One region of the Colwellia sp. MB3u-55 genome, then DNA from elsewhere that is predicted to be linked to it. Evidence: predicted binding sites of a transcription regulator. Region 1 holds the regulator's gene; each other region holds the start of a gene.
The links. The regulator LexA, encoded in region 1, represses DNA repair genes until DNA is damaged. The targets are predictions, from matches to a motif close to TACTGTATNNNNATACAGTA.
Positions count from the first base shown of each region.

Region 2: the regulator LexA is predicted to act here: its motif matches at 5,511-5,530, upstream of H4J66_RS18180 (YebG family protein).
Region 3: the regulator LexA is predicted to act here: its motif matches at 3,216-3,235, upstream of dinB (DNA polymerase IV).

Region 1 is NZ_JACGUS010000116.1:164,621-172,973, reverse strand. It holds gene H4J66_RS12755 (hypothetical protein) at 1-400, opposite strand, end outside; gene H4J66_RS12750 (SURF1 family protein) at 427-1,158, opposite strand; gene H4J66_RS12745 (DUF2909 domain-containing protein) at 1,215-1,430, shown strand; gene H4J66_RS12740 (cytochrome c oxidase subunit 3) at 1,509-2,393, opposite strand; gene H4J66_RS12735 (cytochrome c oxidase assembly protein) at 2,446-3,027, opposite strand; gene ctaD (cytochrome c oxidase subunit I) at 3,039-4,631, opposite strand; gene coxB (cytochrome c oxidase subunit II) at 4,643-6,199, opposite strand; gene lexA (transcriptional repressor LexA) at 6,769-7,404, opposite strand; gene H4J66_RS12715 (alpha/beta fold hydrolase) at 7,481-8,299, opposite strand.
Region 2 is NZ_JACGUS010000122.1:441,557-449,909, forward strand. It holds gene H4J66_RS18155 (molybdenum cofactor guanylyltransferase) at 34-687, opposite strand; gene moaA (GTP 3',8-cyclase MoaA) at 689-1,660, opposite strand; molybdenum cofactor riboswitch at 1,647-1,797, opposite strand; gene moeA (molybdopterin molybdotransferase MoeA) at 2,027-3,262, shown strand; gene H4J66_RS18170 (alpha/beta fold hydrolase) at 3,298-3,996, shown strand; gene dbpA (ATP-dependent RNA helicase DbpA) at 4,018-5,433, shown strand; gene H4J66_RS18180 (YebG family protein) at 5,610-5,969, shown strand; gene H4J66_RS18185 (M48 family metallopeptidase) at 6,025-6,738, shown strand; gene H4J66_RS18190 (response regulator) at 7,265-7,630, shown strand; gene H4J66_RS18195 (chemotaxis protein) at 7,627-8,235, shown strand; gene H4J66_RS18200 (sensor domain-containing diguanylate cyclase) at 8,236-8,353, shown strand, end outside.
Region 3 is NZ_JACGUS010000122.1:25,774-34,126, forward strand. It holds gene H4J66_RS16330 (dipeptidyl-peptidase 3 family protein) at 1-1,614, shown strand, start outside; gene dinB (DNA polymerase IV) at 2,054-3,115, opposite strand; gene H4J66_RS16340 (HupE/UreJ family protein) at 3,353-4,483, shown strand; gene metH (methionine synthase) at 4,605-8,303, opposite strand.

The DNA.
Region 1 (8,353 bases):
CTAGGCTTGGAGTAGGAATAATCACCCAGCTGTTTTCAGTTAACCTTTGCGTTTGCTGAGGTGAGAGTGGATTAGGAGAAAGTGCAACACGCTTTACTCTGGGCATTTCTCTACCCAAGGCTATGTAAGAGTTATTAACACTAAGTAACGTTTGTTCACAGTGATCATCACAATGCTGTGGCAAGCTATAAATAATTGACCAAGTATCTTGTAAAGTGGCTTGACTTAAACCTAATTTCTCAAGAGTAAGTTCATTCTCGACTAAAGTGCCCTTGTTTGTCACACCATATTCAAGCCAATTTTGAGTTAAGGCGAGTTTTGCTAATACGATAGGGAGGATAAAAGCGCCCAGCACCATGACCATACTACGACGAGATTTTTTCTGTGATACATCATTCATACACTTACACCTTATTATTTTTTTTATTAGTGATTTAACGTTTGTTCACTATTTTTACCCAACTTGATTGACGCCCATATCATTAACAATAACCATGCTATCGCTAAACTGAACCATTGAAAGGCATAAGCACGATGTTTTTCGGGTGGCATAACAATTGGTTGCCAATTTTTTTCATAACCCACACTCTCTGTTTTATCTAAGTAGACGACAAAGGGCAAGAGTTGACGTGAAATTAATGTTGAAAATTTATCTAATTCTATTTGCTGAACACGCAATGGCCACTCATCTTTAACCAAGACTTGCTCCATTAACATTATGCCTTGCTCGATTTTACGTACGTGACCTGATAGTTGATACCTTCCAATAATAGCCTGCACATCGGGAATTTCTTGACGATTTATAGAACCTACTACCCAACCTAAATTAACTAAGACCGCCTGATCACCACTATTAAACACTTGATAAACACGATAACCTAATTGTCCTTTATTCGTTTGGTTGTCTAATAAAAAAATAGTATTATTATCAAATTCCCCAAACATAGTGATCGGTAGATCATTAATTTCATTTTTTTCTGAAAGTACTTGAGAAAGAGACAAGGCTTGTGTTTGACTCAATTGTGTAATGGTTTCGATGCGTTGCTCTTTTTGTAAAGCACGATCACTTTGCCATAATCCGAGTTTTACTAATCCGGAAAAAACAAGTAGGGTAAATATCAACCAAGGTAGGCGAATGTTTGATATAAAATTTTTCAAACAATTAACTCCTTAAATATGCTTAAAGCGAACATAACAACATAGGAAATTTTTAAATGGCATTTACGATAAAAATAATTATTATTGGCTGCTTAGTCTTCATGGTATTTAGCCTGTTTCAGGCACTTTTTGTCTTAAACAAAAATGACCCAAGTAAACCGTCAATGTCAAAATTTATTGGCCGACGTGTGATGATTTCAGCCTTCATTATTATACTTATGTTAGTCGCTATTTTAACAGGCGTTATTACACCACACCCACGACCGTTCTAATCGACTCGCTTAAAAATAAAAGGTAGGTGAAGCTAGCTCCACCTACAACATTTTTTAAACTTTTATATCAGTAATTGTTTATACAATATAAACAAAAACAAATAGTATCACCCAAACCACATCAACAAAATGCCAATACCAGCTTGTCGCTTCAAAAGCAAAAGCATTGGTTGGGGTAAAGTGGCCTTTCAACACTCTTAAAAACACCACAATAAGCATGATGGTACCTAAGGTAACGTGCATACCATGAAAGCCGGTCAGTAAGTAGAAAGTTGAACCATAGATACCACTGGTTAAGTACAATTTCATTTCTTCTGAATAGCCGTGCATGTACTCGACAACTTGCAAGAATAAAAAGACAACACCTAACAATATGGTAAAACCTAACCATATTTTCAGCATTTTACGATTATCTTTTTCTAAGGCTGAGTGTGCTAAATGGGCAGTAATTGAAGAAGTTAATAACAAAATAGTATTAATTAACGGTAGGCCATACCAGCCCATTTGCGTTGTTTCGGTTCCATCTGGTGTGACTAATAACGGCCAACTTGCGACAAACTCAGGCCATAAAACAGCACCGGTCATGGCATTATTATCTGCACCGCCCAACCAAGGTACCGATAACGTGCGGGCATAAAATAAGGCACCAAAGAATGCTGCAAAAAACATCACTTCAGAAAAAATAAACCAGCTCATCCCTTGACGAAATGAGTTATCCATTTGATGGCTATACTTACCCGCCATCGATTCGTTTATAACATTACTGAACCAACCATAGAGCATGTATATAACTAAACAAATGCCGGCAAGCAATATATAACCGCCAATGCCACCTTCGCCACTATTTAACGTAGAAACATAGTTTCCGGCGCCAATAGCAATTAAAAAAAGTGCCACTGCGCCAACAATTGGCCAATGACTTTGTGATGGTACGTAATAACTTTCATATTCTTTTGTTGTCATTATTATTCCCCTAAACAAATACTGTTACACGCTAAGTGAACAGTATAAATTGCTACGATTCCACTTTTCCGGTCACGTCATACAAAGTGTACGACAACGTTAGCGTTGAAATATCTTCAGGTAATTCTGGGTCAACATAAAACTGTAACGCCATCTCTACCTCTTCATTCGCTTGTAGCGGTTGCTGCGTAAAACAAAAACATTCAATTTTTTGAAAATACGCTGCCGCTAAACCGGGCGATACTGACGGAACTGCTTGGCCAATAATATCGCGGGTGGATTCATTTTTTGCATAAAATTTAACAAGTTTCATTTCACCGGGATGAACTTTTATTTCACGGACCATAGGTTCAAACTGCCAAGGTATACCTTGAGCGGTTCGACTAATAAACTGCACCGTTACAATTCTTTTTGTGTCAATCTGATCAACATTATAGACAGCGGCGGCAGTGGTTGACGTTTTTCCATTCAAACCAGTAATATCACAAAACACATCATATAAAGGGACAAGTGCAAAACCAAAAGCAAACATACCAAAAACAATCATAACCAGCTTTTTTATCACTTGATTGTTTTTCGTTATAGCAGCACTATCTTTGTTATTTGAATTTTGCAATTCGTCACCTTTATTCATATTTTATTAACTTAATCAATTTTTGGTGGTGTTGAAAATGTATGGTACGGAGCAGGACTTGCAACAGTCCACTCTAAACCTTCAGCGCCATCCCAAGGCTTAGCCGCTGCTTTCTCTCCACCTCTAATACACTTAATGACTACCGCTAAGAATATTAGTTGCGAAAGGCCAAAGGCAAAACCACCAATACTCACCCACTTGTTGAAATCAGCAAACTGCAACGCATAATCTGGGATACGACGAGGCATGCCCGCTAATCCTAAAAAGTGCATAGGGAAGAATAGTAAATTAACTGAAATCAGTGAACACCAAAAATGCCATTTAGCTAATGACTCGTTATACATATGACCTGTCCATTTTGGTAACCAGAAGTATGCACCAGCATAAATCGAGAATAATGAACCTGTAACCAACACATAATGAAAATGGGCAACAACAAAGTAGGTATCATGGTATTGAAAATCGACAGGCGTTAATGCCAACATCAAGCCTGAAAACCCGCCTATAGTAAATAAGATGACAAATGCGATAGAAAATAGCATTGGTGTTTCAAAACTCATTGAACCACGCCACATAGTTGCGACCCAGTTGAACACTTTAACACCCGTAGGTACGGCAATTAACATGGTGCAATACATGAAGAACAGTTCACCAAATAACGGCATACCTGTCGTGAACATGTGATGTGCCCAAACAATAAATGACAACACAGCAATCGATGCCGTTGCATAAACCATTGAGCTGTAGCCAAATAACTTTTTACGAGCAAACGCTGGTATAATTGTCGAAACAATGCCAAAAGCAGGTAAGATCATGATGTAAACTTCAGGATGCCCGAAGAACCAGAAAAGATGCTGGAACAATACCGGGTCACCGCCACCAGCGGCATCAAAGAAACTCGTGCCAAAATAAGTGTCAGTTAACAACATAGTTACCACACCAGCGAGCACCGGCATTACCGCAATCAATAAGTAGGCGGTAATAAAAAATGTCCAAACAAACAATGGCATTTTCATGTAAGTCATACCCGGCGCACGCATATTCATAATAGTAACAACAATATTAATGGCACCCATTATTGATGAGATACCCATAATATGAACAGCAAAAACAAAAAATGCCGTACTACCATTTGAATAGGTTGTAGAAAGTGGTGCGTAGAATGTCCAACCAAAGTTAGGCGCACCTGACTCCATAAAGAATGTAGACAAAAGAATCCCAAAAGCAAAAGGTAGAATCCAGAAGCTCCAGTTATTCATACGTGGTAAAGCCATATCTGGCGCACCAATCATCATAGGTATCATCCAGTTTGCAAACCCCGTAAAGGCCGGCATAATTGCACCAAACACCATGATCAAACCATGTACAGTAGTTAGCTGATTGAAAAAATCAGGCTCTACTATTTGCAAACCGGGTTGGAATAACTCGGCTCGAATAACCATAGCTAAAGCGCCGCCGGTTAATAGCATAATAAAAGCAAACCATAGATATAACGTACCTATATCTTTATGATTTGTCGTGTACAACCAACGCTTGATGCCTTTCATTTTATGGTCATCATGATGATCGTCGTGCGATTCTTGTTCTATAACGTCTGTAGTCATTTTATATCCCCCTACTTCGCACTAGCAGCATCAACGGCTGCAGGTTGTACTAAATCACCGGTGTTATTGCCCCAAGCATTACGCTCATAAGTAACAACAGCCGCTATTTCGGTTTTAGTTAACTGGCTACCAAAAGCAGCCATAGCAGGGTTTTTCTTACTGCCATTAATAACCATGTCTATATGCACAGCAATGTCACCCAGTGCAATTACACTATCTTTTAGTGCAGGAAATGCCGGAGGTAAACCCGCACCAGAAACTTGATGACAAGCAGCACAAGCTTTCATGTAAACTTGCTCACCCATAACCATCAATTCATCTTCGCTATACACTCTAGTTAGATCTTCTGCTGGGGCTTCTTCAACAACCACTTCAGCGACTTTTACCGGTGTTTCTGTGTCATTGCCTGAATCATTAGCAAAACTTTTAACATCAGCGGCTTGTACGACATCGCCGGTATTGTTACCCCAAGCATTACGCTCATAGGTCACAACTGCAGCAATTTGCTTCATACTTAACTGCTTATCATAAGCTTGCATACCTGAACCCGCTTTACCATTGAGTACAATATCAATATGCGCAGCAATACTACCCGTAGCAACAGAGCTTCCTTTAAGTGCAGGAAATGCTGGAGGTAGACCAGCACCAGAAACTTGATGACAGGCAGCACAGTAGGCAACATAGGTAGTTTCACCCAAAGTCATCAGTTCATCCATTGATGCGGAAGCGTTAAGAGACGCTTTCTCAGCAGCAGCAGCTTGCGCATTAAATTCGTGTTGCTCATCGAGCCAAAGAGCATAATCAGCTTCAGACTTTACTTCGACAACAATAGGCATAAAACCGTGATCTTTACCACAAAGCTCAGCACACTGACCTCGGTATAGCCCAGGCTCGTCAACTTTTGTCCATGCTTCATTAATAAATCCTGGGATAGCATCTTGCTTTACTGCAAAAGCAGGTACCCACCAGGCATGAATAACATCGTCAGAAGTGATTAAAAATCTTACTTTCTTATTAACTGGAATGACAAGGTGTTTATCAACTTCGAGTAAATAATTTTCACCTTTGACTTTGTCGCCGGCATCAACACTAAGGTGTTTACCTTCTTGTGTCTCATACTGTGGTCTTGGCGTAGATAAAACGGAGTAGAACTCAATATCTTGATCAAAATATTTATAATGCCACTTCCACTGAGAACCTGTGATCTGAATGGTAACGTCAGAATCGTCGTTATTTTCCATTTCGATCAGTGTTTTCGTTGCTGGTACAGCCATAGCGATAAGAATGACAATGGGAATTGCTGTCCAGAGAATCTCTACTTTTGTACTTTCATGAAAATCTGCTGATTTAGCCCCTTTGGATTTTCGGTGGAAAACCATTGACCAAAACATAGCACCAAAAACAACCACACCGATTGCTACACATATATACATTGCGAGCATATGTAGATCATAAACATCTCTACTTACTTCTGTTACACCCTTGGTCAGATTTAATTGCATATCTGCCCAAGCTGAACTGGAAAGAACACTCCCCAACAACAGCCAACCTAGGTTACGTCTTTTCACACGACATCTCCTTCACCCTATAAAAGTTTAAAACTTGATACCTAGGACAAAACACATCCTTTAGTACGGATTTTTATTATTTTCTTAGCGATTTTGTTATCAACCAGTTAGCGTCGAAAACATCGCCTTATATTTATATTTGTACACATTCCAAACTAGAATTACTTAAAAGTTGATCTGGGTCAATTTAAAAATCGAGCTATTTTAAAATAAAAACCAATAAAAACAATAGAGTATCAACTCTAATATAAAATAATGCCTAATAACAAAGGGCTGTAGCCGTAGTATTAAAAATAAACAGCTAAGTATAACTACGCGTATTACAAAAATTGATAGTGGTTATTTTTTAATCAGAAAAAGATAAAGTTGTTTGAATGGGGTTTAGAATGAAAATTATTCTTAGGAAAGAGGAAGGTTTGCATGAAAAGAATACGAAAGGGTATAAAAGCAAACTTTAGCCTATGTTATAGACTAAAGTTAACGGATCGGTTTGACTTATTTAATAGCGTATTTGTTAGATAAATTGACTTAGTTCGTTACCACTAAGTTTATTAAAAAGATTAACTTAATTACATCCAGTCTGCCGAGCGAATAACGCCAACAGCTAACCCTTCAATATTAAACTCTTGGTCAGACAAATCAACTTTTATAGGAGAGAAATCATCATTTTCAGCATGTAAGTAAACGATATTACCTTCTCTTTTATAACGTTTAACCGTAACATTTTCTTCGACACGAGCAACAATTACTTGGCCATTTTGTACATCGGTCGTTTGATGAACTGCTAACAAGTCACCATCAAGTATGCCAATGTTTTTCATGCTTTCGCCATTAACTCTCAATAAGTAATCAGCGGCTGGATGAAACAAATTACCGTCTACTTTATAATGATCTTCAACATGCTCTGCAGCTAAAATAGGTTCACCTGCAGCAACTCTGCCGATTAACGGTAAACCGGCTTCTTCCATTAACTTCTCAGTCAACCGAATGCCGCGAGAAGTACCTGGTAACATTTCTATATAGCCTTTTTTAGCCAAAGCTTTTAAATGTTCCTCGGCTGCATTTGCTGATTTAAAGCCAAAAAACTTGGCTATTTCAGCACGCGTTGGTGGCATGCCCGTATCGCTTATCTTGTCTTTGATCAGATCAAAAACTTGTTGTTGTCGGTTCGTTAGAGGGCGTAATTCGCTGATTTCATTTAGCATAGGGGGCCTGTAAATTTACACAGTTGTTACTGTGAGTATATACAGGTCATTAGTAAAGGCAAGTTTTCTAGCCGAATTATTTTTGAAAACTCCCTGATTTTAGATAATGGATAACTTGTTCGATAACTTTTTCGTTTTTCATCATAAATGGATGGGTCGTTTCCATTTCAATGTGATCATTCATACCATCAAGTTTGGTACTAGCAACCGAAACTTTACCATCATCTTTATCAGGAATAAGTGTTGATAATATCCAATTAATACTTTGATTACCGGCAATAACACCCAAATCAAAATTAGCATTGCCAAGGTTACTAGGGACACTGAATTCGCCAGTACCTAATTGCATACCCGCATCACCATTTATAAAACTAAAGCCAGGTGTATTTTTAAGTTTATCAACGACTTCACTGCCATTATTTGGTGGGCCCAGCATCACGACTTTATGTAAATTAGGTATTTTGTGCATACTTAAATATTGGCGAACTAATATACCGCCCATTGAATGGGTAACAAAGTTAACTTGACGATTTTCACAAATTAATAGCGCTTTAGAAATCACTTTTTCAGCCAACTCTTCTATCGAATAATCCCTAGAAGGGTAGTTGATATTTATCACAAAATAACCTTCTGCTAACAATCGTTTTTCAATAGCTTTCATCGAGTTAGCGGAACGTGCAAGCCCATGCAGTAAAATTACACATTCACCATTAGATAAAGAATCTACGGGCTCTTCAAAAGAAGCTTGAATTTTATAGCCACGTTCAACCGAAGTATCTAGGCTTTCTTGTTCAATCATATTTTTTAAACGAATTTCTGCATCAGTAATTTTTCTAGCAAATTGTTCCTTAAGGAGTGCTAATTCTGACTTAAGTGCTGTAATTTTTTCATTCATAGCTGCGCTCCATCATTTTTATGTTGAACGTTCATTATTGACGCTTTATTCACT
Region 2 (8,353 bases), on a different contig from region 1:
TTCTGTCAATTGTTAAATAAAAAACGCAAAAAATCACACAGAAAAGCGTTGCTGCGCTTGTTGCCATTCTTGCGGTGTATTGGTATTAAATAAACACTGTGGTGACTTCACAGCTAAAACTTGATGTGGCACTTGTGCAAACATCGAACGAATAGACGGACCATTTTTCTTAGGGTTGTTTTTTTCGCTTAACGCACCTTTATTACCTTGCAAATAATGGAGAAAATGCGAGGTAAAAAATTGCTCAACAAAAGCATTGTTAGGTAAATAAAGTGGTAAAAAATGATTAGAATAAAAACAGGCTTTTTGAGCTAATTCACCTTTTATTTTTAACTGCGAAAGTGTTTCCTTGGTCATTAAAGGTAAATCAACCGGTAATATCAATAATGATTTAGGTTGGTATTTTTTAATAACACTGTAAATACCCCCCATAGGGCCAAGTTCTGCAAATTGATCAGTAACATAATTTTCGCTGTTAACATTAATCCCATCAGTACTTCCACTGACAACAATGTTATTTATACCAATATTTTTCAGTAGGTCCTTACTGAAACTGAGCATATTTTCTTTGCCATTTACTGCAATCTTATTACGCATTAACAAAGCTTTATTGCTGCCCATACGAGAAGACTTTCCACCCGCTAGCACTACGCCTAAACATCCTTGATTAAACAAAGCTGCATTCATCTTAGCCACCCAACATCGCAAGGTTTTTGGTGGCACCGGTGAGTTTATCTTGCAGAAAATGAGTGGCTTTTTTATCGGTCATCATCGCGCGAATCTGTGCTTTCAATGGCTCAATATCATCTTGCTGTAAATACTCTTTTAACGGTAAACCTTCTTCGGTAAATAAGCATAAATGTAATTTACCTAATGAACTTATCCGCAAACGATTACAAGTACTACAAAAGTCTTTACTGTACGGCATAATTAAACCGATTTTACCTTGATAATCAGGATGATAAAACTCTTGTGCTGGGCCTGCTGCTTTATCGTTAACTACATGTAACCAACCATCTAATATTAGATTTTGCTTAATACGTGCACCCTGTACATGTTGTGCATCAAAAAATTCTTGGTTATCACCGGTTTGCATTAATTCAATAAAGCGTAATGTCACCGGAGTCACTTTCAGCCAATCAAGAAAAGTTTTAATGTCGTGACCGTTGTATTCGCGCATTAATACGGTATTAATTTTAATTGTTGCACGACCATCTGCCAACGCCATATCTATGCCTTTTAAAATATGGGGTAACTTATTGTGGCCGGTGATTGAATGGAACATGCGCGGGTCAAGACTATCAATACTAATATTAATCGCGTCAATTCCGGCATCTAACCAGCCTTGCAGATGTTCAGGTAATTTATAACCATTAGTGGTTATCGCGACTTTTTTAATACCAGGCGTTTGCTTACAAGCAGCAATAATTTCAGGTAAGTCTTTTCGCAGTGAAGGTTCGCCACCGGTTATACGGATTTTCTCTGTACCCATTTGAGCAAAAGCGTTGGCAACACGCTTAATTTCGTCAAAGGATAGAAAATCACGATCATGGTCACATGAATAACCATCAGGTAAGCAATAGGTGCAACGGAAGTTGCAAACGTCAGTAATAGAGAGGCGCAAGTAATAAAACTTGCGACCGAAGTTGTCTGTTAACATCTCACCTTTCCAAATGTAGGGAGGCTAACAAGTTTCCTCGTTAACCCTGGTGGTTATAGCAAAATTACTATTAACCACGGCTTAAATAGCATTCTAAAAAAAGATTTAGCTAGAAAAGCTCGGCGAATAATTCATTTAATGAATACAAGTATAGTAAACTATTTCACTATTAAAATACGGCTAGACGATAAGTAATTTTGATATGCATCAAAAAGTCATCACTTTACACGTATTATTGATAAGTAAATTTACGTCATAATAACGTATTCCTATGCTGTTAAATAAATTGTAATAGGCGCGTATGGGAATAACACGCAGGCGGTGCTAATTTGCCGTGTAAAAATAAATATAATAGAAGAGTTACTTATGGTTGATTGTTATTCTGCTCCCGGATTATTACCTTTCGAACAAGCGATGGAAAAAATGTTATCGGCGATTACGCCGATCGATACAACTGAGACAATTTCTTTGGCATTAGGTTTAAATCGTGTGCTAGCTCGCAACATTTCGAGCCCATTAAATGTTCCTCCTCATCATAATTCAGCCATGGACGGTTATGCCTTTAAATTGGCAAGTTTACAAACGACTGATACATTAACTATGATTGGCCGGTCAATGGCTGGCGCGCCTTTTCAAGGTGAATGTAAAATCGGTGAATGTATTCGTATAATGACAGGTGCAAAATTACCAAGTTGTTGTGATACCGTCGAAATGCAAGAGAACTGCCAAGTAAAAGATACCGGTATTACATTCCTAGAAAGCCGAGAATTTAACGATAACATTCGCTTTACCGGTGAAGATATCGCAATAAACCAAGCCGTTTTTAGCCAAGGTAAAAAGCTCTCGGCGATAGATATTGGTGTACTGGCATCTTTAGGTGTGCCAACAGTAGAAGTCTATCGTAAAATTACTGTTGCTGTATTAGCAACCGGCGATGAATTAAAATCTCCGGGCGAAGTCCTTAATGACGGTGATATTTATGAAAGTAATAGCCATGCGTTAATTGCGATTTTGACTAAGCTGAATGTTACTGTTATTAATTTTGGTATTATCGTTGACGATGAACAAGCAATACGCACTGCATTTGAACAAGCCGATCAACAAGCCGATGTTGTTATTTCTTCAGGAGGTGTTTCTGTAGGTGACGCCGATTATACTAAGTTGGTACTTGAACAATTAGGCGAAATTGGTTTTTGGAAAATAGCCATGAAACCCGGTAAGCCTTTTGCTTTTGGAAAATTACCTAATAGTTACTTTTTTGGCTTACCCGGCAACCCTGTTTCAGCCTTGGTCACCGCACATCAATTGGCTGTGCCCGCATTATTAAAATTACAGCATGCCCAAGCTAAAAAGTTACCACTATTAAAAGTAAAAACAGCCACCCAATTAAATAAACGCGCCGGACGCATGGACTTTCAACGGGCGATATTGTCAACCAATCACCAAGGCGAGATGATAGTTACCAGTACAGGTAGTCAAGGCTCAGGGATTTTAACCAGCATGTCGATGGCCAACTGCTATATTGTTCTACCGGCAAACCAAGGCAACGTTCCCGCTAATGAAATTGTTAACGTGCAACTATTTGATGATGTTATTCAATAGCATTATTTATTTTTAGCTTGTTATGAATACACAATATGACGATTAAAATATATTGCCTGCCCGGTACCATGTGCGATCAACGTCTGTGGCAGGCTTGTATGGCTTACTTACCTGAAAATGTGGAGCTTATCCACATTGCCATCCCCGTGAAAAATAGTATTGATAAAATAGTCACTGCGCTTGAACAAAAATTCCCACCAGGAAAAATAAATTTAGCCGGTTTTTCTTTAGGGGGATATATCGCGTCAGCTTTTGCGCTGAAGTATCCTAATAAAATTAACAAACTACTGCTTATTTCTAATATGTCTTATTTGTTGCCACCCGCTGCATTAAAAGAGCGCAGCCGAACGATTGCTTATGTAAAGTTGCATGGTTACTCAGGCATCACCAGCAAACGTATAACTGCCTTGCTGCATCCAAGCAAACACAATAATCAAGACATCATTAACTGTATTCGAGCAATGGATATTGAGTTGGGTAAGGAGACACTTATCCATCAATTAACAGTGACCACCCAACGCGAAAATTTATTAGTAAAACTTCCTACGCTTGCCGTCCCCATTCAGTTCTTAATTGGTGATAATGACTCGCTGGTTACGTTAACGCGCATTGCCGCTATTTTAACGCAATCGACGCTGATTTCTTCAATAACACTTGCCGACACCGGCCATATGTTACCCCTTGAACAACCAGAAAAGTGTGCTGGCAATATGATTCGTTTTTTTATCGAGTAATAAGCATTTAAACAAGGTAAAATGACCTATCATATTTATGCCAAGGAATTCCCGTTGAGCCAGCTTAGTTTTTCCACCTTACAACTCAAACCTGAGTTAATTCAAAATTTAGAGTCTATGGGTTATCAACAGATGACCGACATTCAAGCCCAAAGCTTGCCAACTATTATTGCCGGTGGTGACGTTATTGCCCAAGGTAAAACAGGCTCAGGGAAAACCGCTGCTTTTGGCCTAGGTGTTTTAGAAAAACTAGACGTAAAACGTTTTCGTATTCAAACACTGATCCTTTGTCCTACACGTGAATTAGCCGACCAAGTAGCGAAAGAAATTCGTAAATTAGCCCGAGCCATCCATAACATAAAAATATTGACCCTTTGTGGCGGTATGCCTTTTGGCCCGCAAGTTGGTTCTTTAGAGCATGGTGCTCATATCATTGTTGGCACGCCAGGAAGAATTGAAGATCATTTAGGTAAAGGCACATTAAAGTTAGACGATGTGAATATGCTAGTGCTTGATGAAGCCGACCGCATGCTAGAGATGGGCTTTCAAGCCTCCGTTGATTTTATTATTAGCCAAATTCCTCAACAACGACAGACCTTATTATTTAGTGCGACTTATCCTGCAGAAATTGCCGATATTGCTAAAAAAATAATGCTATCACCAACCAAGGTAACCGTTGAGGGAAATCACGAAGAAAGCACCATATCACAGCATTTTTATAAGGTAGAGAATGACAGCGAGCGTATCGACGGTATCCGTTTATTGTTGTTACAGCATCAACCCGAATCAAGTATCGTTTTTTGTAACACCAAAAAAGACGTACAAATTGTTGTCAATGAACTACGTAATTACGGTTTTAATGTTCAAGATTTACATGGCGATTTAGAGCAAAGAGATCGTACCGAAGTATTAGTTCGCTTTGCCAATAAGAGTATTTCAATTTTAGTCGCCACCGATGTTGCCGCGCGTGGTTTAGACATTGATGCGCTAGATGCCGTATTTAATTATCATATCGCTCGTGATAGCGAAATTCATGTACACCGTATTGGCCGCACAGGTCGAGCGGGTAGCACAGGTATTGCTTGTTCTTTTTTCAGTGAAAAAGAAAGCTACAAAATAGGTTTATTAGAAGATTACCTTGACCGAACTATCGAAGGCGAATTACTGCCAGACGCTAGTGTATTAAACGCCTCGGTGTATTCTCCGAAAATGGCAACAATACAAATAGATGGTGGTAAAAAACAAAAAGTACGTGCGGGCGATATCCTTGGCGCTCTAACTGGTGATAAAACCATTTCAGCTAGCGAAGTGGGGAAAATTCAATTATCAGATAACTGGGCTTATGTAGCTGTAAGCCGAAAGTTTGCCAAGCAGGCCTTTAAAAAACTCAGTGACGGCAAGTTAAAAGGTCGTAAATTTAGAGTGCGATTACTATAGTTACTTTCGGTTAAAACAGTATTTATCAATAACGAGGTTTTATAAAATGATTGTATTTTAATACAAACCTCGTATGATACTGTTGTTTTGTACAGTTAATTTTGATTGTATAAGCGGTTTTAAATCGTATATGATAAAACCATCAAGCGTAATATTGATCCTATAAGGGAAAAAAAATGGCAGTTGAAAGTCGATTTGTCGTCATTAGACAAGGTGTGGAGGTAGAAACATTCATGGATAAAAAAGCAGCAGACGAGTATGACAAAATGCTTGATATGGCTGACAGCTTAGCCGAAATGTTTGAAGCCAGCAGCTTTAATATTGATGAAAAAGTGCGTGAAGAACTCTGTATTTATCTAGCTAAGAATCGTGAAGATGTGCTTGTTGCTTTGCAAGCTAAGAAAGCTAAGCCAGAAACTGCTGCTAAAAAAAACGTTACCGCGTCAGTTGAAACAGTAAATAGCACTGACTCGTCGCCAGAAATTGAAGCAAAAGTAAAAGCGCCGCGCAATGCTAAAGCGAGCACAAATAAATAAAGTGCGATGTACGGGTTTGAATTTACCTTTACTTAGCACTAGATAATATTGAATTATGTTGTTATATCAGCTCATTCGTAGTGTTAAAAGAAAAACGGTTGGCTTACAAGTTAAGCACGGAAAAATTATAATCCGTGCGCCAAAATATGTTTCTGAAGATGATATAGCGAACATTGTTAAATCAAAAAGTCTTTGGCTGCACAGAAAAATTGCCGAGCAAAACGCACAACCTGCCAGTCAAAATAATCATTATCAAAAAGATAGCCAATTGCTTGTTAATGGCGAACTTAAAACACTGGATATTCATTATGGTCTATTTCCAGAAATAACGCTTCATCAAGATACCATCATAGCGACTCTCGCTAGTAAATTAAAAATCAAAATAGCTGATGATATAAAAAACCAAGATAAATATGTAAAGCAACAACTTGAAGCTTGGTTAAAGCAGCAAACTTATGCTTATATTGATGAAAACTTATCTCATTACGCGGAAAAAATTGGTGTTTTACCCAAATTGTTTAAAGTAAGATTGTACAAGTCTAGATGGGGCAGCTGTAATAGTCGAAGTGAACTTAGTTTCAGTTCTTTATTAGCCATGACGCCTAAATGGATTATCGATTATGTAATAGTTCACGAGCTTTGTCATCTTAGGTATATGAATCACTCAACTAAGTTTTGGCAATTAGTTGCGCTTAACTACCCTAACTACGGTTCAGCTAAAGCGTGGTTAAAATCCCACCAAAACCAATTACAATGGCCGACTATTTAATGGTCATAATATCCTCGTAGGGGATAAATGAGCGAACAAATAAACCTTTTTATAAACAAAATATAATCAATTCAGTATTAGCCTAATAAAATTCTCAACAATTTCTCCAACTTACATTATATTGTGGCACGAATATCGCTTATTATTTGAATACTAATTTAAATTCACAGGATATAACAATTTATTAGCCATTGTTATAATCAATAGATGAAGAGATAAATGATGAAATTCAAAACATATAGCTGGAAAGCTATTGCGATTTATACCCTTTCGACAATAATGTCTATAGTGTTAATTAACCTAATAATCACCTTCTAAACAGGTAAAAGATAAAAGTATCACGGGAAGATTATCACTCATTTTTGGCCGTATTATTTTTAGTTTGTTGTTATATTGTGCAATTATTAGAGAGATAGTTATTAAAAGCATAAAAAATCAGCATTTTTGTACTTTATTAATTAACAGTACCGCTTATTTAAGGTAGATTAACGCTATATAATAAAAAAAATAAAGGATTACCGATTACATGAGCTTTTCAGTTCTTGTTTGTGATGACTCTAATATGGCCCGTAAACAAGTTTTACGTAGCTTACCAGAGCAACTATCAGCTAATGCACAATTAGCAAAAAATGGTCAAGAAGCTGTTGAACTTTTACGCAGTCAAGTATTTGACATTCTATTTCTTGACCTTACCATGCCTGTTCTAGATGGCTTAGGTGTACTCCAAACCCTAAAAGATGAAAACATTACACCGGCAATTTTTGTTATATCAGCTGATATACAACCAGAAATGCAAAGTAAAGTCCTTGAACTCGGTGCCAAAGCTTTTTTACGTAAACCTGTTGAATTAGAAGTCCTTAACACTAACCTAAGAAATCATGGTTTTTTATGAGCGATCTCAACTTAAATGAAGATCAGCAAGATTGTTTACAAGAAATAATTAATGTTGCTATGGGTCAAGCAAGTGATCAACTTGCCCGATACTTAAATACCTTTGTTTATTTAAAAGTACCTAGTATTGAACAAGTCAGTACGCTAAGCCTGCTTAACTCGTTAAACAGTGATGAAAATTCTGCTGCGGTAGTAAGTCAAGGCTTCTTTGGTTACGAAGGCATTCGCGGTGAAGCACTGCTTATGTACAAGCCAAAAGATTCTGATCGACTTGCAGATTTACTGGGCTATGAGCCTGATGAATTATCTGTTGAAGAACAAATTATTGACTTAAGCTCTATTTTAACCACCACCTTCTTAAATGTTTTTGCTAAACAAATAGATAATCAAATGTCTTACAGTGCGCCGCGTTTATTAGCGGGTTCACAAAGTGCAATATCCGATCATCTTGCCCAACAATCATTTAACTGGGATTTAGCTTTAAAAGTTAAAATAACTTATCAAGTTACTGATTATTCATTTAATTGCGATATGGTTTTGTTTATTCCTGAGTCAGCAATTATCAATATAAAAACAGTTATTGACAGAATTTTGGAAGAGTTCTAAATGCTTGCTGATGATATTTGTCCTGATATTGCCAACAAATTAAATACCGGTATTCTCATCATAGATAGTCAATACAATATCGTATTTTGGAATCGGTATTTACAAATTCATGCGAACA
Region 3 (8,353 bases), on a different contig from region 1:
ACTAGCCTATTAAGCGCTTGTAGTGAAAATAATAAACAACCACGTTCAGCGCCTACTTTATTAGCAGAAGCCAAAAGTCGTTTAGACATATATAAGCCAGTAACACTTAGTGCTGATTTGAGCCACTTGTCTGAAAACCAGAAAAAAATGATCGTATTGCTTATTGAAGCTTCAGATATTATTGATGAACTTTTCTGGCAACAGGCTTTTGGTGAAGACAAAGCAAGCTTCCTTGCTAGTATTGATGATGAAAAAGTCCGTGAATTTGCCCGTATCAATTATGGTCCTTGGGATAGATTAGATGGCGATAAACCTTTCCTTTCTGGATATCAAGCAAAAGCGGCTGGCGCAGAGTTTTACCCTAATGACTTAACCAAAGCTGAATTTGAGCAAGCAGATTTTGCTGACAAAAGTGGCTTATATTCGGTCGTTAAGCGTACCAGCGATGGACAATTAACGTCAGTGGCTTTTTCTGAGCTTTATAGCGATAGCATTAATCGTATTGCGGCTATATTGGAAAAAGCATCAAGCTTTGCTGATGATAAAGAATTTGCAAATTACTTAAATTTACGTGCGACAGCAATCCGTCATGATGACTTTCAAGCGTCTGATTTTGCTTGGATGGATATGAAAAACAATCCTATTGATGTCGTTATTGGCCCAATAGAAACCTACGAAGATCAGCTTTATGGTTACCGCGCTGCTTTTGAATCTTATGTGCTCATTAAAGATTTAGCCTGGAGTGAAAAACTCGCTAAATATGCTGAATATTTACCCGAATTACAAAAAGACTTACCCGTTAAAAAAGCCTATAAAAAAGAAGTACCCGGCTCTGATGCAGACTTAAACGCATACGACGTCATTTATTATGCAGGTCATTCTAATGCCGGTAGTAAAACCATTGCGATTAATCTCCCCAATGACGAAAAAGTACAGTTAGAAAAAGGTACACGCCGTTTACAGCTTAAGAATGCGATGCAAGCCAAGTTCGATAATATTATGTTACCCATTGCTAGTACCTTAATCGTTGCTGAGCAACGTGAAAATGTAACATTCAATGCCTTCTTTGCTAATACGATGTTTCATGAGGTTGCCCATGGTTTGGGTATCAAAAATACGATTAATGATAAGGGCACAGTACGCCAATCATTAAAAGAACATGCGTCAGCACTAGAAGAAGGTAAAGCCGATATCCTTGGGCTTTATATGATCCGCCAGTTACTCATTAAAGGCGCCATTGAAGAAGGTACATTGCAAGATTATTACACAACCTTCTTAGCGGGGATTTTCCGTTCAGTGCGCTTTGGCGCAACATCTGCTCACGGTAAAGCCAACATGGTACGGTTTAATTACTTTGCTGAGCAAGGGGCGTTTACTCGTAACTCGCAAGGGTTATACTCTGTCAACATTGATAAAATGACTGCCGCTATTAATTCGTTGTCTGAGCTTATTTTAACTCTACAAGGTAATGGTGATTATGAGGGTGTAGCTGCACTTGTTGCAAAAAGCGGTGTCATTAAAGCCGATTTAGCAGAAGACTTAGCGCGTATTGAAGCGGCTAATATTCCCGTTGACATTACCTTTAAGCAAGGTAAAAAAGTGTTGGGTTTATAGTTTTATAAATATAATATGTGTTCTTAACTAAAGTCTAATTAAAACCTATCTAAAGCCTATCTACTACGATGGGCTTTTTTTAAATAAAAACAGGAGGTATTTAAATTTATAAACATTTAGAAGAAAAAGTCGAGTAAAAATAACAACGAACCTTGCAGCACCACACAAACCGTACATCATGAAAGCAAAAATAATTCGATGAGTTTAAACAGGCTTTATAAACAGAATAACTCATACTGACCAGGAGAAATTATTTTAAGTGTCGATTCGATAAAAACATCTTTTTTTATCAATAGAAGTGGACAAGTTGTTTTCAAATCAACCGGCTCAAATATTGACGATCCAAAATTAGAATTAGCGGTTAAAGAAATCATTAAACCCAAATAAGCACAATATTAGCTAAAATAATGCTACTGACATCAGATCAAGTCACTACCGGTTATAAACTAAAACAAAGCTGCTGTGTTTCTTTATTATTATGCTCAGCAAAACCTAGGGTTAATCCTATTAAACGTATTCCCCTAGATTGGCTGCGCAGCAGTGCTTTTAACAGTAATTTTTTAAAGGTGTTTTCATCACATTGGCTGCTTTGCTGTTCAACTGTTGTTTGGGTAAAGTCATTAAACTTAAGTTTAATCCCTTGCTTACTAATAACCATATGTTGATGTTTTTCTAATCTCACTAAAAGCTTCTCATATAAAAGCTCAACGGCACTTTCACACTCTTTTTCACCAGACAAATCTTGAGAAAAAGTGGTTTCTATCGCTAATGATTTTCTTACTCTGTCGGTTTCTAATTGGCGATGATCAATACCAAAACTACGTTGGTACAATGCAGGCGCAAACTTGCCGACAATAGGTGTTAATACGGCGACAGAACTTGCTCGTATATCTGCACATGACGAAAAGCCGTAACCCAATAACTTTTGTGCGGTTTTAGGGCCAATACCCGGAATTTTTTTCAACGGTAAATTTTCAACGAAACCACTAACATCTGCGGGTGTAACAACGCATTGACCATTAGGTTTGTTTTCATCACTGGCAATTTTAGCGATAAATTTATTAGGGGCAACACCTGCCGAGGCGGTTAGATTGAGCTCATTAAAAATATCACGACGTATTTGCTCCGCAATAAGCGTCGCACTGCCGTTAAACTCTTTGTTATTGGTAACATCTAGAAAAGCTTCATCAAGCGACAATGGTTCAATCAACTGAGTGTAACGTTGAAATATCGCCCTTATTTGTGCAGAAACTTCTTGGTAAACAGCCATTCTTCCTGAAACAATAACTAGCTCAGGGCAAAGTTGCATCGCCTTAATTGCTGGCATTGCCGAGCGAACACCAAATTTTCTTGCTTGGTAATTACACGTACACAAGACGCTTCTGGGCCCTGTACCACCGACCGCAAGTGGCACATTACGTAAAGACTCATTATCACGCATTTCAACAGCTGCATAGAAACAGTCCATATCTATATGTATTATTTTTCGGCTTTGAGTCATATTTTAGTCATGTTTTAATTATAGTAATCATGTTTATCAAAAGTCCCTTATTTCGCTGTGAAAAAATAAAGCATATTTTCGCTATGGACAACTCAACCTAGACTGTATACAAACACAGTATAAACTTTTAAGTTAATAGTTCAATACTGAAATAATAATTTGACCGCTGTTAATTTCATACTAAATACGTTAATTTGTCGCTTTATTTTTTATCAATGACTAGCTGATATTACTTTTATGATTACGCGCCTTTTACAAACAACTTTTGCCCTATTACTACTTTTATCACCTGCACTAGTGAATGCTCACACCAATGAAGCTAACCAAGCAGAGCTAAACTTACTTGTAGAGAATAACTACCAACTTAGTATCGATATTGATGTTTTGCATGTTATTAAAAGTCATCAAAAATCATCAGTAGATGAGGCAGATTTAATTAATTATCTGAAAAACCTCTCTTTAATTGAAATAAAGCAATTACTCTCAAAAATATTACAAATGATAAATCAACAAAGCGCTTTTATTATTGATGAAGAAAATGTACTTGTTGCCCCTTTTTCAGGGCTAACGGTATTTGAATTAAAAGCAATACTTGGCTCTGACTCACCAAATAAAATCATTAAGCTATTTTCGCAGGGTCAATTGCCACAAAAAAGTAAAAAAGCAGCCTTGATATTTTCGCCTATTTTAGGGGATGTCTTATTAACAGTTAGCCGTTCAGAGAAATCTTTAGTGCTATCCGGCCAGAACAGCCATCACTTTTCTACTGATGACATCAAGGGTGGTGTACGTAAACTTTCAACAGCCGAAATTAAACTGCTTAATATTGTTGAGTATATCTATCAGGGGTTTGTCCATATTCTGCCACAAGGGCTTGATCATATTCTCTTTGTACTCGCGCTATTTTTATTAGCCACTAAGACATCGACACTGCTCTGGCAGGTAAGTGCCTTTACGCTTGCCCATACCATTACGCTAGCTTTGGGTATCTTTGGTATTATCAACCTTCCTAGCTGCATTGTAGAGCCACTTATTGCCTTATCAATTGCTTACGTGGCTATTGAGAATATTTTTTATCACAAACTGACAAAGTGGCGCTTACCCATTATCTTTGCTTTTGGTTTACTGCACGGTTTAGGGTTTGCAGCAGTACTTGTTGAACTGGGCTTACCCAAGAGTGAGTATATCAGTAGCTTGATTTCATTTAATATTGGCGTTGAGTTCGGTCAAATAACGGTCATTGCCTTGGCTTTATTAGCGACGCGCTGGTTTGCTAAAAAACCTCAATATAGACAATACGTGGTGATACCGTTAAGTGTGCTTATCGCCGTTATCGCTATTTATTGGTTTATCGAAAGAACCTTTTAATACGAAACACAGGGCATATCGTCGCTTAATATTGAGTCGTAAAATGAACAACGGCCTTAAACCTACTTTATAGAGATTTAAGACCGTTGCCGTATAAACTAATTGATAATGGCTATATTAATTACTCAGGTTCATAATCCAAGTTAGCTGACAGCCAACGCTCTGCTTGTGGCAATGTCATCCCTTTGCGAGTAGCATAATTAATCACTTGGTCTTTAGCGACTTTAGCGACCGCAAAGTATTTTGATTCTGGATGAGCAAAGTACCAACCACTAACCGCGGCTCCAGGCCACATGGCAAAACTTGAGGTGAGCTCCATGCCGATGTTTTCTTCAACATTGAGTAGTTCCCACAACAAACCTTTTTCAGTATGCTCTGGACAGGCAGGATAACCCGGCGCAGGTCTAATACCTTGATATTTTTCACGAATTAAATCATCATTAGCAAGCGACTCTTGTGGGGCATATCCCCAGTATTCTTTGCGAATTTTTTCATGGAGATATTCAGCACTCGCTTCTGCTAATCGGTCGGCAACAGCTTTAACTAAAATACTATTGTAGTCATCATGTTGAGCGGCGAACTCCTTCACTAGGTCATCACAACCATAACCTGCAGATACCGCGAAAGCACCAACATAATCTTTAATACCCGACGTTTTATCGGCGATATAATCAGCCAAACAACGGTTAAACTGCCCTGCTGGTTTTTTACTTTGTTGACGTAATTGATGTAATTTCATCAATGGTTTATCTCGGTTTTCATCTGCAAACAATATTAAATCATCTTGTTGACGATGAGCTGGAAACAGACCAAAAACCGCTTTTGCCGTTAACTTTTTACTGTTAATAATATCGTCTAATAAAGCATTAGCATCATTAAATAGATTAGTTGCCTCTTCGCCGACCACTTCGTGTCGTAAAATAAGCGGATATTTGCCTGATAATTGCCAAGTCATGAAAAATGGCGTCCAATCGATGTAGTTTCGAATGACATTTAAATCAAGATTATCAAGTACCGTAATACCAAGTTTATTGGGTATTTTAGGGGTATAGTTTTCAAAACTTATCGGCGCAGCATTAGCGCGTGCATCTTCTAGTGATATTAAGCTTGAACGTGGTCCTTTTTTATAATGACGCTCACGCACCCGCACATATTCATCATCTTGACGCGCTAAAAATGCCGCACGTTTCTCACTATCATCTGAAAGTAAAGTACTAACGACTGAAACTGAACGCGACGCATTAGGCACATATATCACCGGATGTTGATATTGTTGCTCTATTTTAACGGCAGTATGAGCTTTTGATGTTGTCGCGCCACCAATAAGTAACGGCAAGTCAAAATTAAGACGTTTCATTTCTTTAGCGACATGCACCATTTCATCAAGTGACGGTGTTATCAAACCTGATAATCCAATCACATCGACTTTTTCGGCTTTCGCCACGCGCAAGATATCATCACAAGAAACCATGACACCTAAATCAATAATTTCGTAGTTGTTACACTGCAAGACAACACCAACTATATTTTTACCAATATCGTGGACATCACCCTTTACTGTTGCCAGTAAGATTTTACCGTTTGATTTTATTTCAGTTTTTTCAGCTTCAATAAATGGATTTAAATGAGCAACAGCTTGTTTCATCACGCGGGCTGACTTTACCACTTGTGGCAAAAACATTTCGCCAGCACCAAATAAATCGCCAACGATATTCATACCATCCATTAATGGTCCTTCAATGACATCAAGAGGTCGTTCAGCCACTAGCCTTGCTGCTTCAGTATCTTCGACAATAAATTCATTAATGCCTTTAACCAAAGAGTATTCTAAACGCTCTTTAATCGGTAGCTCACGCCAGGTTAAATCAGCCTTATTGTTTTTGCTCCCCGCTTGCCCGCGATAAGACTCAGCCACATCAAGTAAGCGTTCTGTTGCGTCGTCATCACTATTTTGTATAACATCTTCGACAGCAAGGCGGAGATCGTCAGGAATATCTGAATAAATAGCTAACTGACCTGCATTTACAATGCCCATGTCCATACCATTTTTTATTGCGTGGTATAAGAACACCGCATGAATCGCTTCACGTACTGGGTTATTACCACGAAATGAAAATGACACGTTAGAAACACCGCCCGAAATCATCGCATGAGGCAGGTTTTCTTTTATATCGGCAACCGCTTCAATAAAATCTACTGCATAGTTATTATGTTCTTCGATACCGGTTGCTACCGCAAAAATATTCGGATCAAAAATAATGTCTTCTGCAGGAAAGCCTATTTCATTGACTAAAATTTCATAAGCACGTTTACATATTTCATACTTACGTACCCGTGTGTCTGCTTGACCTTGTTCGTCGAAGGCCATAACAATAACAGCCGCGCCATAACGGCGTAAAAGTTCAGCTTGTTTACGGAAGTTTTCTTCGCCCTCTTTTAAGCTGATTGAGTTAACAACCCCTTTGCCCTGAATACATTTCAAGCCTTCTTCTAAAATATCCCATTTAGAAGAATCAAGCATAATAGGCACTTTCGCGATATCTGGCTCACCAGCAATTAAATTCAAATAACGGATCATCGCCGCTTTTGAATCAAGCATGCCTTCATCCATATTTATATCTATAATTTGCGCGCCATTGGCGACTTGTTGCAGAGCAACTGCGACCGCTTGTTCGTAATTTTCTTCGGTAATTAAGCGCTTAAATACAGCAGAGCCAGTAACATTGGTTCGTTCACCAACGTTAACAAACAATGAAGTTTCATCTAGGGTTAACGCTTCAAGCCCGGACAGACGACAAGCAATTTTCCTGGCGCTAATTTCCCTAGGTGTTACATTGGCAACCGCATCGGCCATACCTTTTATATGCGCCGGCGTTGTACCACAACAACCACCAATAATGTTAAGGAATCCCGACTCAGCCCACTCGTTGACATGAACATTCATATCTTCGACGCTGAAATCGTATTCACCAAAGGCATTAGGCAAGCCTGCATTAGGATGAGCTGAAACAGCAAAGTCTGATATTCGACTCAATTCTGCCACATATTGTCTTAGTTCAACCGGACCTAATGCACAGTTCAAACCAAATGAAATAGGTTTTGCGTGGCGTAATGAATTATAAAAAGCTTCAGTTGTTTGCCCAGATAATGTTCTACCTGATGCATCAGTAATAGTACCAGACACCATTACTGGTAAACGTAACTGTAATTCATCAAAAACAGTTTCTACCGCAAAAACAGCGGCTTTAGCATTTAAGGTATCAAAAATAGTCTCGATAAGAATAATATCTGAGCCACCTTCAATCAGTGCTTTAGTTGATTCTATATAGGCATCTTTTAACTGATCAAAAGTCACATTACGATAAGCCGGATCGTTAACATCGGGTGAAATAGAACATGTTCTGTTGGTTGGCCCTAAAACACCGGCAACAAACCTAGGCTTATCAGGATTTTTAGCGGTAAATTCATCCGCTGCTGCACGGGCTATTTGTGCCGCAGCTAAATTTATTGCCGCACTGTACGACTGCATATCGTAATCTGCCATCGCAATCGTGGTGGCGTTAAAAGTATTCGTTTCAAGAATATCAGCACCCGCTTCAAGGTATTCATAGTGAATAGCTTTAATTACCTCGGGTTGTGTAAGCACTAACATATCATTATTGCCTTTGACATCAAGATGCCAATCCGCAAATTGTTCACCACGATAATCTTGCTCTTCAAATTTATAGGCTTGGATCATTGTTCCCATAGCACCGTCTAAAATAAGAATTCTTTTTTGTATTTCTTGCTCAAGACGACTAAATGATGCTGATTTTTTCATACGATTTCTCTACTTTTACTTTCAAACTTAATTTGATGGCTACATATATC